4 regions of the Thalassotalea psychrophila genome follow, and region 4 is predicted to be linked to each of the others. Evidence: predicted binding sites of a transcription regulator. Region 4 holds the regulator's gene; each other region holds the start of a gene.
What was found. The regulator FNR, encoded in region 4, switches genes on or off when oxygen is low (the NO sensors DNR and NnrR bind a similar motif). The targets are predictions, from matches to a motif close to TTGATCTAGATCAA.
Positions count from the first base shown of each region.

Region 1: RGQ13_RS07275 (acetate kinase) is a predicted target of FNR. The motif match lies at 1,633-1,646, and genes of this name have one in related genera.
Region 2: RGQ13_RS01185 (CbbQ/NirQ/NorQ/GpvN family protein) is a predicted target of FNR. The motif match lies at 1,990-2,003, and genes of this name have one in related genera.
Region 3: nrdG (anaerobic ribonucleoside-triphosphate reductase activating protein) is a predicted target of FNR. The motif match lies at 1,375-1,388, and genes of this name have one in related genera.

Region 1 covers NZ_CP134145.1:1,742,155-1,745,372, reverse strand. Annotated here, with positions in the region: gene pta (phosphate acetyltransferase) at 1-370, opposite strand, end outside; gene RGQ13_RS07275 (acetate kinase) at 372-1,574, opposite strand; gene RGQ13_RS07270 (DUF6942 family protein) at 1,700-2,236, opposite strand; gene RGQ13_RS07265 (hypothetical protein) at 2,426-2,842, shown strand; gene RGQ13_RS07260 (YchJ family protein) at 3,030-3,218, shown strand, end outside.
Region 2 covers NZ_CP134145.1:258,667-261,884, forward strand. Annotated here, with positions in the region: gene RGQ13_RS01170 (c-type cytochrome) at 1-29, shown strand, start outside; gene RGQ13_RS01175 (c-type cytochrome) at 143-610, shown strand; gene RGQ13_RS01180 (hypothetical protein) at 594-1,910, shown strand; gene RGQ13_RS01185 (CbbQ/NirQ/NorQ/GpvN family protein) at 2,081-2,899, shown strand; gene RGQ13_RS01190 (hypothetical protein) at 2,944-3,218, shown strand, end outside.
Region 3 covers NZ_CP134145.1:2,891,487-2,894,704, reverse strand. Annotated here, with positions in the region: gene nrdD (anaerobic ribonucleoside-triphosphate reductase) at 1-847, opposite strand, end outside; gene nrdG (anaerobic ribonucleoside-triphosphate reductase activating protein) at 834-1,310, opposite strand; gene RGQ13_RS11800 (DUF2235 domain-containing protein) at 1,684-3,218, shown strand, end outside.
Region 4 covers NZ_CP134145.1:2,234,039-2,237,256, reverse strand. Annotated here, with positions in the region: gene RGQ13_RS09075 (heavy metal translocating P-type ATPase) at 1-534, shown strand, start outside; gene ccoS (cbb3-type cytochrome oxidase assembly protein CcoS) at 542-745, shown strand; gene RGQ13_RS09065 (sulfite exporter TauE/SafE family protein) at 752-1,420, shown strand; gene fnr (fumarate/nitrate reduction transcriptional regulator Fnr) at 1,463-2,185, shown strand; gene uspE (universal stress protein UspE) at 2,349-3,218, shown strand, end outside.

The DNA of each region.
Region 1 (3,218 bases), 490 kb from region 4:
ACGCTTGTGCTACTTCACTGTTAATTTTTGCCGCATAAGGTTGACGTGTGGTTTGCACTAAACCTTCAATAATGATGATTTCTTTATTAATACTTTCAAAATTACCGACAATCTCTTCAAGCACCACATCAAGTAAATCATCTCCAACCTTATCTTCAACATAGCTGATGGGAATTGAACCGACATCCATATGACTAAACTCGGCGGGTGAGTTTTGATCATTGGTTAAGATATTTCGTGATGGCTGGCTGATTGGTTTAAAATAACCAACATCAATTCCCAACTGTTGTAGCTTGTGGAACAAGCCAAAAGAGGCACTAGTTAAGCCTACTTCAAAGCCAATAGGTACAAGCATAATGCGACGTGGCATGTTATTTACCTCCAGCAATTAATTGATAGGTTTGTTCAGCAATTACTTGCTCTTCATTAGTTGGTATTACCCAACAGTTTTGGCTAGTTGCGGTTGAAATCAAACCACTTTTACCAAATCTAACTTCGATATTTTGAGTCTCATCTAGTTGAATATTTAATAAGTGTAATGAATTAACAATGCGAGTACGGACTAGATCTGAATTTTCACCAATGCCCCCGGTAAAAACTAAACCATCAAAATGAGATAAGCTTGCCATATAAGAGGCTATTGTTTTAGCAATGCGATAGCAAAAAATGTCCATGGTTAAATTAGCACGTTGATCTTGCTCATTAATGATGGCTTCTTCAATAGTGCGGCAATCATTACTCATTTCTGAGATACCTAATAAACCGCTATCCTTATTTAACAAGTTTGATACTTGTTCAGGTGTGTAATTTAATTGTTCAATTAAATGAAAAATGATACCTGGGTCTAAATCACCACTGCGGGTACCCATAACTACACCCTCGAGCGGAGTTAGTCCCATAGATGTATCGACACTCTTCCCGTTATCTATTGCTGTAATACTACAGCCATTGCCTAAATGAGCAGTTATAACACTGGTTTGAGCAAATGGTTTACCTAGCAGTTTAGCGGCTTGCTTACCAACATAATAGTGGCTGGTACCATGAAAACCATAACGACGAATACCATGGTCTTTATACAAGTTATAGGGTAAGCCATATATATAGGCTTTAGTTGGCATACTTTGATGAAAAGCTGTATCGAATACGGCTACTTGCGGTAAATGTGGGAATGCTTGTTGCGCTGCATTTACGCCAATTAAATTTACAGGATTATGTAATGGTGCCAATTTTGAGAGTTTTTTAATCGAGTACTTAACCACATCGTCTATTAATGTTGGTGTCGAGTATTCTTCTCCACCATGAACTAAACGATGTCCTACAGCAGATAAACAATCAACTAAATCATGTTGGCGTAAAAATTCAACAATAAAATTAACCGCTACTTGATGATCAAAAGGTACGGCAAGTGGCGTGCTTTCTTTATTGCCTTGATAATTAATTTTAATAAAACCATGTTTTGATAATAAACGCTCAGCAACGCCTGCGGCTAAGATGTTACCAGAAGTGGGTTCAATAAGAGAAAATTTCAGAGAAGAACTACCGCAATTAATTACTAATACTGCATTTTTAATCATGTTGTTAGCCAATAGATTTAACAATAGTGAATAGTATAGTGTTAAATGGCGAATAGAGTTGATTTAATTCAATAAAAACAAATTAGTTTACATTTTTTTAACGGTATAAATTACCAATAACTCAATTATTTTAAGGAATTTAATAATTTAGCCAAATAGCTAATTTTGATGTTAGAAAGCTGACGGTAATCAAAATATGGGCAAACAACAATTTTAGATTTTTTATTTATAGCAAACTCTGCATTTAGCCATAAAAGATCGGTGCTGAACTGATTGTTATTAATTAATGAACTGGCAAAGGTTCTGCCCATAATTATATGAATTGCATCTTTTGAACCTTGTTTAATATACTTTTGAAAACCTGCCTGATTAAAAATTAATGCTTGTTCACTACTTTTTTGGAGAAGTTGTTGATCTCGCAACTTCTGCCAAGAACTAAAATTATTAGGATTTAATTCAAAACAAAGCTTTGCATACACATTAAATATTTTTCGCCAATGATTACCAGTCAAGCGCCCTATTTCTAAAATTTCACCTTCTTGTACCGGCTCAATTGTTGCGAGTTGTTGGTATTGCTCTAGTGGTGGTCGCTTATCAATATACACTTTTAACTTGGCATGTTGATGCCCAAGGCCCGCACTTGGCTGCAATGCATTATCCATTCATCATACTATCTAATTGAGATATCTTTTCTGTAGGTTAGCAGTTTATGTTTAAAAATTGTATTTTATGAAATCAATATTCAAAAACAGGGCTCTGTATAAAAACTCAGTAAAAGTTCTTGCATTACATAAGATTTACATATACTGTTGTTTTATACAGTAGTTATATGGATTAGCTGGAGCTAGCAAATGAACAAGTCAATCACTATAAAAAACAGCAACTTAAATGCAAACATAGGGTTAAACCAATCATGGTTTAAAATTAAACATGTAGATAATGAGCAATTTTTCAGCAATGACTTAGCTGAAGTGTGTGCTAAAAACCAACAACAAAAACGTTGGATTTTATGTGTCGATAGTGATGAATCAAGTTTGCAAACTCTTGCTGACACTGTAGATAAATCTAAAATTTTACGTGTTAATGGCCAACATCAACCTATAGCGTTTGATAAAATAGCCCGTACTTTGTTAAAAGGAAATTGTTCAACAGTTATCCTTTGTGATCATGACTTTAGCGAGCGTCAATTAATGATGCTACAGAGTTGTGCCAAACAAGGTAATACCGAATGCATTGTAGTAAATAAGAAACAGAACCAATTACATTAATTTAGTTAAGTAGCCTGCATTAGAGTTAAATACCACCAATTTTGGTAAAGAGCACAAAACAATACCAATCTATACTAATGATTGATATAAAACTCCAGTTGTTCCACCAGCGTCCTGTTTTGTATTCTTTACCGCTTTTTGATCTGCTATAGTGACAAACAAATATACTTTTAATTTAGTGAACACTTTGACTGAACTTTGCCCTTGCGGCTCTGATAAATCATTCTCACTTTGCTGTGAAAACCATATCAACCAAACTCAATTACCTTTAACTGCTGAACAGTTAATGCGTTCACGTTATAGCGCCTATGTACTGAAAAATTCGAAATATATTGCACAAACCTATGCATCTATTAAGCAAGCTGAAAATAGCATT
Region 2 (3,218 bases), 2.0 Mb from region 4:
TAGCTGCTTACTACGCAAGCCTTAAGTAAACGATATTTATTTAAAAAGCGCATTTGATGCGCTTTTTTTGTGCTTAAAATTCATACCAGTCTCGACTTTTCATTGGTTAATAAATTATCTAATTTGGTATTAGTAGCGATATATGATTAAAATTTTTATCTTAGTAATAGCCTATTCATTCAGTGTGAATTTATGGGCAAACGAAACTGAAAAAAAGACTGAAACAGCGAAAAATCTTGAAGTAGCACCTGAAACTATAAGCCCAGATCTAATCACTCTTGCACAACAAGAGCTTGATTTTGACGAACAGCAATTACTTTTAAAGCAAAAGAGATTAAAAACACACATTGAATTTTGTGCGCCTTGTCATGGTAAAACCGGTATTTCTGTTGTACCTATTTATCCCAATCTTGCCGGTCAACATCAAGAGTATTTACTTAAGCAATTATTAGCATTTAAATATCGTCGCCGTAAAGATGCGGTCATGCAAGGCATGGTAAGTCGATTAAATGAAGATGATATGCTTGAATTAGCGAAATATTATGCCAATATTTCTATTGGTCCCTCGCAACCCAACCCAACTGGAGACGTGAATGAAAATACTAACTAATGCTCACAATTATATAGTTGTGCTGCTAACCATTGTATTGTTTTCATGTGGTGGAAACTCAGACTCTGAAAATGAATCAATTAAGGTAGAAGTAGGTATGAATCAACTTGCTGAACGTTATGTTAAGTTAGCCCTGCATGTAGGAAAACATCAAAGTTATTATATTGATGCCTACTACGGTCCGAAAGAATGGCAAGACGAAGCTGAAAAATTACCTCTAGATAAACTGCTAAATTTTGCAGAACAGTTAGAAAGTGATTTGAATAATTCAATTGCCATTGCAGGAGAGCAACTTCGCAGAGATATGCTGATAGTTCAGGTACGTTCGGTTAAAGCATTTATTGAGCAATTAAACGGAAAAAAGTTTAGTTTTGATCAAGAATCAATGGCTCTGTACGATGCACAATCTCCAAATTTAACTGAAGCTGATTTTGATAAAGCCCTAGCCGAATTAAATGAATTATTGCCAGGTGAAGGTGAATTGAACCCTCGATTAAAGTCGTTTAAAGACCAATTTGTTATTCCATTAGATAAGCTAGGAAGGGTGTTTATTGCGGCTATTGAAGAATCACAAAAACGTACTAAGGCCTATATCGAATTACCAGAAAATGAGTCGTTTAGCATTGAGTATGTTAATGACAAACCTTGGAGTGGTTATAATTGGTATAAAGGTAATAGTTTCAGCTTGATTCAAGTTAATACTGACTTTCCAATTCAAATAGATAGAGCAATCGACTTAGCCAGTCATGAAGGTTATCCCGGTCATCACGTATTTAATTCATTAATGGAAAAACATTTAGTTAATGGCAAAGGCTGGTTGGAATATTCAGTTTACCCTTTATATTCCCCTCTATCTTTACTAGCAGAGGGTAGTGCCAACTATGGAATTGAAGTGGCATATAATCACACAGAACGTATGGCTTTTGAAAAAGCTGTGTTATTCCCACTAGCAGGATTAGACCCTGAAAAAGCCGAAGCCTACTATCAAGTTGAAAGTATTTTAGGCAAATTGTCTTATGCTGGTAATGTCGCCGCGAAACGTTATTTAGACGGTCAAATTAATAAAGAACAAGCCGCAGCTTTTTTAATGAAATATGAATTAAGCACAGTCGACAAATCGAAACAACGTGTTGGGTTTATAGAGCGTTACCGTGCCTATGTGATTAATTATAATTTAGGTAAAGACTTGGTTAAAGACTATGTTGAATTTAGAAGTGGTGATGATGCGCAAAAACGCTGGCAAGTATTTGCAGATTTATTATCTAATCCAAAAAGTGCTTCAATGATGGTTGTACGCTAACAATTATTTCAGTAAATGAACAGTGAAAATTGGTTGCCCTAAGTTACTATTGGGTAGCCAAGTCATTATCTTTTTTACCTTGATCTGAATCAACTAAGCTCTGATCTCAATTGCACACTGATTAACATGAGAGTAACTTATGCAGTATGTAAGCTACATCTTGAGACTTTATGAGTACTACAAATATAAAACTAACCTCCGCACCTGATGATGTGCCGTATTATAAAGAACAACACAATGAAGTGTCTTTGTTTGAGTATGCCCATCAACACCATTTGCCAATTCTGATCAAAGGTCCAACTGGTTGTGGTAAAACTCGCTTTATTGAGCATATGGCAAAAAAATTGAATAAACCGCTTTATACAGTTGCTTGTCATGATGACTTAACCGCCGCTGATCTAGTTGGTCGGCATCTAATTGGCGCAGAAGGCACCTACTGGCAAGATGGGCCATTAACTCGGGCAGTTCGAGAAGGTGGTATTTGTTATCTTGATGAAGTAGTCGAAGCTCGTAAAGATACTACTGTTGTATTACACCCATTAGCCGATGACCGCCGTGTTTTGCCTTTAGAAAGAACCGGCGAGATATTAGACGCACATCCTGACTTTATGTTGGTCGTTTCGTATAATCCTGGTTATCAAAACTTATTAAAGGGTATGAAGCCTAGTACTAAACAACGCTTTGTAGCTTTAAGATTTGACTACCCAGAGAAAGAAGTTGAACAACAAATTTTAATGAGTGAAGCAAACGCTGAAGCTCATTTAGCCTTTACTTTAGTAGAGCTTGCGCAAGCATTGCGCCGCCTAGAGCAAAATGACTTAGATGAAGTTGTTTCTACTCGCCTATTAATTTATGCGGCCAAAATGATGTCAAGTGGCATGGATCCTTTAGAGGTTTGCAAATCTTGTTTAGCGGAACCATTATCTGATGATCCTGACACAATTAAAGCGTTGATGGATATAGCCAGAATTTATTTTGATGAATCGTGATTTAGGTATATAGTTAAAGCACCAGCTAAGTGTATGAGATAATTATGTTAATTAACCCAAAGTCATCTGTACATTTAGCCATAACATGCCAATCATTATTTTTGGCTAATTTATTGTTTTTGCCTGGTCTGTCGTTTATTGCTTTGATATGGCTACTATTTAAATATAAAAGACAAAGTGCCTGGCTAAGAATACATTTGTACAGAGCTGTGCAACTATCGGTTGCGGTTGGCCTTGTGGTATTCACCCCCCTAATCTTTATTTTGCTATCAGATAAAGTGCCATTTCAACTGATGGCTATGCTACTTTATTTCATTCT
Region 3 (3,218 bases), 660 kb from region 4:
CCATAGCTTTTTCTTTGGCTAGGTTGTAAGCGAAGTCTTTATCTTTACATTCACCATTTTCGGTAAGCATAGCTGCGGTGATAACAGGGAAGGTAAGTACTGCTTTTTCTCGCTCACTGTTTATCCAAGTTAAAAAGAAATTCTGCAATTTATCTACGCTGTCCCAACTTGGTTTAGAAAAGTCAGGGAAAACAAAGTCTTCAAACATTGATTGAAAATAAAATTGATCAAATATTGAAATATTCCAAAACACACTTTGGTAACCACGTGCCGCGGCTGGTTGGTTTAATGCATAAACAACATGCTGTAAGTGGTTCTCAATCGATTTGCTATGATTGTCTAGGTAGTTATCACCAAATTCTTTACGGGCGAAATAATCAAAATAAGTTAAAAACTCCACCGACGCTACTGCACCTGCAAATTGTGCGGATATAGCAAAAATCAAGTTAACAAATGAACCACAAAACGACTCAATATGTTTTGGTGCTTTTGACTCACCGCCAAGTTTCGTTAAACCATCAAGTAAAAATGGGTACATACTAATTGATGTGCAATACGGCTTAATGCTGGTTTCATCATGAACATAAATTTCATGATCTTCAATTTGTCGTTTATATTCTTCGGCTAAATCGGCATCAAAAATTTCACTGATTTTATTTTTTACCAATGAACGATTAATTTGCACGTAGCAATCTTTTAGTAGTTCAGCCTCTAAAGTGGCAATATTTTTTTGTGTAACATTGGCGTTGGCATCCATTTTAGAGCCATCGGCAGCATTTTTAGCTGCAAAATACTCTTCAATGTAAGCTGTTTTATTATTAATTTGTTCTTCGCTAAGCCGCAACATGTTGTATTCCTTCTTTTATAAATAGATGATTTAAGGTGTTACCTGCGGTTAAATCAATGAATTGTTGATTTGTATCAGGGTTGTTTAAACCACCCCTGTCAGGATCCCATTTTCCAATTTTTGCATAATTTAAATGCTTACTTATTTGCTCATCAACAATATTTTCGCCAGTATATAGACAGGTTTTCAATCCCTGTTTTTGGGCTAAAATGAGCTTCTCTATAAGAGCATTTTTTTGCCATTCTCCGCCCATGAATAACACTGTAGAAATTAGCCCTTGGTACTTGTTAATCCATTGTTGAAAATTTGTGTTGGTTAACTGTTGGCCAAAGTTTTTATTCCAAAGCTCAGTGCTGTGACAACCCTTGCAACCTACTTGGCAACCAGTAATGCTAAAGCATAAACTGATCTCATTTGGCACTTCCTGGAACACTATTGTTGGCGGTAGGCAATTAAAAGTCATAAACTATATATTGTGTTGTTATTGTTGTTAAACACACTATATAGTGTTTGTGTGGTGGTAAAGTTTGATCTAGATCAAAGTTTTATGGTTTTAATATCCCCAAATTAATTAGGGGATATTATTTAATCTAAAGCTGATTAATAAAAAACAGTGCAAGAAATAAAGTGTAATAAGTCGTAATTTAATGCTGTAAAGGCTAATCAATAAAGGTGTATAGGATGTTAAATTGAGGTTGGGAAAATATACCTGATAAGCGTCATTTAGTTCACAAACTTGCATTTTTCAGCTAAATTTAACTGTGGGCTGTTGATCTTTGCGGTACAAATTTTGTTCAACAGATCCTACTAGAATTTAATATCAGCAAGGAAGCAATATGAAGCGTTTAATTATTTGTTTTGATGGTACGTGGAATAACCCTGAGCAAGAAGAAAACGGTGTCACCTCGCCAACCAATGTTTATCGTTTAAAAAACTCTATCAATGCAAGCGCAAACAATTCAGCGGTTATACAAAAAGTTTTTTATCATCCAGGCGTCGGCGGTGAAGAAATTGGTTTTATTGATGAGTTTCTTGGTGGTGCCCTTGGCTTAGGTATAAACCGTCATATCACCAGTGCTTATCATTGGTTAGGTTTAAATTATAAAGAAGGTGATGAAGTTTTCTTATTTGGTTTTTCTCGCGGAGCTTTTTCTGCAAGAAGCTTAGCCGGTTTTTTAGGTAAGGGCCTGTTAGATCTGCAAGATATTTCGGCTAAAGATAGTTGGCAGCGAGTCGATACCGCGTTTAAGCGTGGCTACAAAGATAAACTGCCACAAAATAGTTGGGCTAAAGCTCATTGGCAGTTTTTTCATAATAAAGGGCCTATCCCAATTTCCTTTTTAGGCGTTTGGGATACAGTCGGAGCTTTAGGTATTCCGGATGATTTAGAGATCATCAATTTATTAGATCGCAAAGAAGCATGGCAATTTCATGACACTAAATTGGCTGAGCATATTAAACACGCTCGTCACGCTATGGCTATAGATGAAAAACGAACCAGTTTTACCGTTACCCGTTGGAGTAATGCCGTTGAACACAATGACGCAGTAGAGTTATGGTTTCCAGGTGTACATTCTGATGTAGGGGGAGGTTACCAAGACTGTGATTTATCAAACGGTGCATTGCAATGGATGATAGAACAAAGCAAAGTTTTTGGTTTAGAGTATCGACATGATATTGAAGGTTTAATTACAGCCAACCCTGTGGGGGTTTTGCATAACTCATTCAAAGGAGCATTTTCTAAATTACGCTCTCGGCCAAGAAATATACCGGCATTAATTAGAGCTAATTCACTGCAGTTTCATCCGAGTGCGTTTATTCGACAGCGTATATCACCAATAGAGCATGAGCCCTATTATCCGACACAAATTCTTGCCCTTGATGAAAGCACAACAGTACAGGTATATGCGAAGTGTCGATGGAATAGAACTTCGGTATATTTAGCACAAGGCCATGAATATGTATTTAGTGCTAATGGTCAATGGCAAGATGGTAGTGAGAGCTGTGATTGGCTTGGTACTGAGCGGAATAATCAACGCACTGCAGGAGATTTAATTCGTGCAACCTCAAGCTTTTTAGGAAAGTTTGAGTCGTTAATTAAACGCTTTAGTGACAATACTTCTACAGATTTTTTTGCTAGTAAACGAGTAGAAAACAAACCTTGGTTTGCGTTAATTAGTGCGATAGCAAACGACAGCGGACAAACCCATAATAAATTAGCTGTTAAGCATAATAATGATTATCAACAAGTGGTCAAGCATGATGGTAGTGCTATTCCACATCAATATTTGCAACTGGCAGATCACCAAGCTAATAAGCCATTGTTGATAAATTACCCTGGCTATTTATATTGTTTTGCTAATGATGCTTG
Region 4 (3,218 bases):
TATATGGAAGATACTTTACGTGATAATACTAAATCTGTAATCAACAGCATGCGCTTAGCAAAAATTGAGACCTTGCTGATCAGTGGCGATAACAAAGCCGGAGTTAAAAACTTTAACCAACAAGTAAGCCTTGATCATACCTTTGATACTTGCAGCGCAAATGACAAACTACAGATACTAGCTGATAGGCAAAAATCAGGAAAAACCGTTGCTATGGTTGGCGATGGAGTAAACGATTCGCCGGTGTTTGCGCAAGCACATGTGTCAATTGCAATGGGTAGCGGCACTGAAATAGCTAAAAGTGGTGCTGACGTCATATTGTTAAACAATCATTTATCAAGTCTATTAAGGCTTAAACAAATAGCGAAGAAAACCTCTAATATCGTAAAACAAAATTTTGCCTGGGCATTGGCTTACAACGCCATTATTTTACCACTTGCTGTTTGTGGTTTTATTACCCCATATATGGCAGTATTAGGCATGTCAGCAAGTTCAATTATTGTTGTGACCAATTCATTAAGATTATTAAAGTAGATATACCATGAGCGTTATTTATATCCTTATTCCTATTGCTATCATTTTTACGGCTATTGCAATTTATCTATTTTTTTGGGCAGTTAAAACAGAACAATTTGACGATTTAGAAAAGCAAGGGATGAGTATTTTGTTTGACGATGATGCAAATATCGAACAAAGTAAACCCTCATCACCTAATGATGATAAATCAAACAAAGTTGATCATTAACATTCTATGGAATTAGATTTTTTATCCGCATTTTTCATTGGCATTGCCGGCGCAGGCCATTGCGTTGCCATGTGTGGAGGCATTACGACAATGCTTACTGCATCAATCGCAGACAAATCTAAAGCCAATATCCCCCTTATTTTAGCGTACAACTTTGGCCGTATATTCTCTTATGCAGTTGCTGGTGCTATTGCTGGTTTTACGGGTTCGTTAGCGGCTAAATCACTTGGTTTTCCTATATTATGGTTAAAGGTTATAGCCGCATTATTTGTGATATTTTTAGGGCTTTATATTGCTAAATGGTCATTTGCATTAGCAAAGGTTGAAAATATAGGTAAAGTTCTATGGAAATATTTACAGCCACTAAGCAAAAAGTTTATACCGGTAACTAATGTAAAACAGTCATTATTTTTGGGGATGGTATGGGGATGGTTACCGTGTGGATTAGTTTACTCAACGCTAACTTGGTCTATCGCTAGCGCTTCTTGGTACAACGGTGCATTAATCATGTTAGCTTTTGGCTTAGGTACATTACCTGCTTTGCTTACTTTGGCATCTGGCTTCAAATTTGTAACCCAAATGTTACGCTCTGATCAAATTCGTAAATTAACAGCTATTTTACTTATTTTTTACGGTTCATACTCGTTATTTATTGCTCTAGAACAAATATTCTAGTACCCTTCCGCTATTAACATTGGAAGTAGATTGTAAAGAAATATGCCGCAAATAATACCTATTGCAAATAACATTAAATGTCAGAACTGTAGTATCAGTGAACTTTGTTTACCATTTAGTTTAAATGAAACAGAGTTGAACTTACTTGATGATATTATTCAACGCAAAAAACCAATTCAAAAAAACACCCAAATCTTTAAAGCGGGCGAACAATTGCAAACCCTTTATGCAATTAGATCAGGTACGTTTAAAACATTTATTATTTCTGAGCAAGGTGAAGAGCAAATTACTGGTTTTCATTTAGCCGGTGATTTAATGGGATTTGACGCCCTTTCACTGAAGAGCCATCCTAGCTTTGCTAAAGCATTAGAAACATCAATGGTATGTGAAATACCTTTTGAAGTACTTGATACTCTATCAAGCAAAATCCCTAAACTTAAAGCTCAGATGATGAGCTTAATGAGTAATGAAATACAATGTAATAGTGAAATGTTGCTGTTATTAAATCGAAAAAATGCTGAAGAGAAGTTAGCAACGTTTCTTGCTAACTATGGCCGTAGGTTAGGTAATCGTCATTTATCTTCAGTTGAATTTAACTTACCAATGACTCGTAGTGAAATTGGTAACTATATTGGTTTAACCATTGAAACAATTTCTCGTTTAATGACACGCTTTCAAAAAGAAGGCTTGATCAAGGTCGAGAATAAATTCATTACAATTCTAGATAAAGACGGCTTATTTGAGCTGGCCGGTTATACCAAGTAATCCCATCTACCTACCTATTTATGCGTTGATTTATACCAAATAGATTTTTTGATTTAAATCAACGTATTAATAAACTTCCAATAAATTTTAATAACATATTTGTAACAATCGCCAGATCATATTAAGCTTATATCAGCTTAATTATTTTTATATTGGTGAACGTATGGAAAGTTATCAGAATATATTAGTCGTTATTGACCCTACAACGGAAGAACAAAAAGCATTAGCAAGGGCATGTACCTTAGCTAAACATTCCGGAGCTAAAGTCACCGCCTTTTTATCTATTTATGATTTTTCCTATGAAATGACTACAATGCTATCTGGTGAAGAACGTGAAGCTATGCGTGAAACTGTGGTTAAAGGTAGAGAAAATTGGTTAACTGATTTAATTGAAGATTTTGATTGTGATATTCAAACGAAGGTTATTTGGCATAATCGACCTTTTGAAGCTATTTTAGCTGAAGTAAGAGATAATAATTTTGATGTTGTCATTAAAAGCACACACGCACACCCTACCTTACAATCAGTAATATTTACTCCTACCGACTGGCATCTTATTCGTAAGTGTTGGGTACCATTGCTGTTAGTAAAAGAACATACATGGCCTGATAACGGCCACATCTTAGCTGCTGTGAATGCTGGCAGCGAAGAAGAAGAGCATCAATCGTTGAATAACAAAATTTCTGAAGAAGCAATCAATCTAGCTGAACTGATAAATGCGGATGTGCATTTTGTTAATTCATATCCAGGTACACCAATAAACATTGCTATAGAAATTCCAGAGTTTGATGCCAATGAATATAATGATGCAATGAAACAGCACCATGTGGATGTAATGAAAGCACATGGTGACAAATTTGACATGGCCGAGCAGTATTTACACGTTGAAGAAGGTCTACCAGAAGATGTTATTGAAAAGGTCGCTAAACAAATAGATGCTGAATTAGTGATTTTAGGCACAATTGGCCGTACAGGTCTGTCTGCTGTACTTATTGGTAATACAGCAGAACATGTAATAGACAGGCTCAACTGT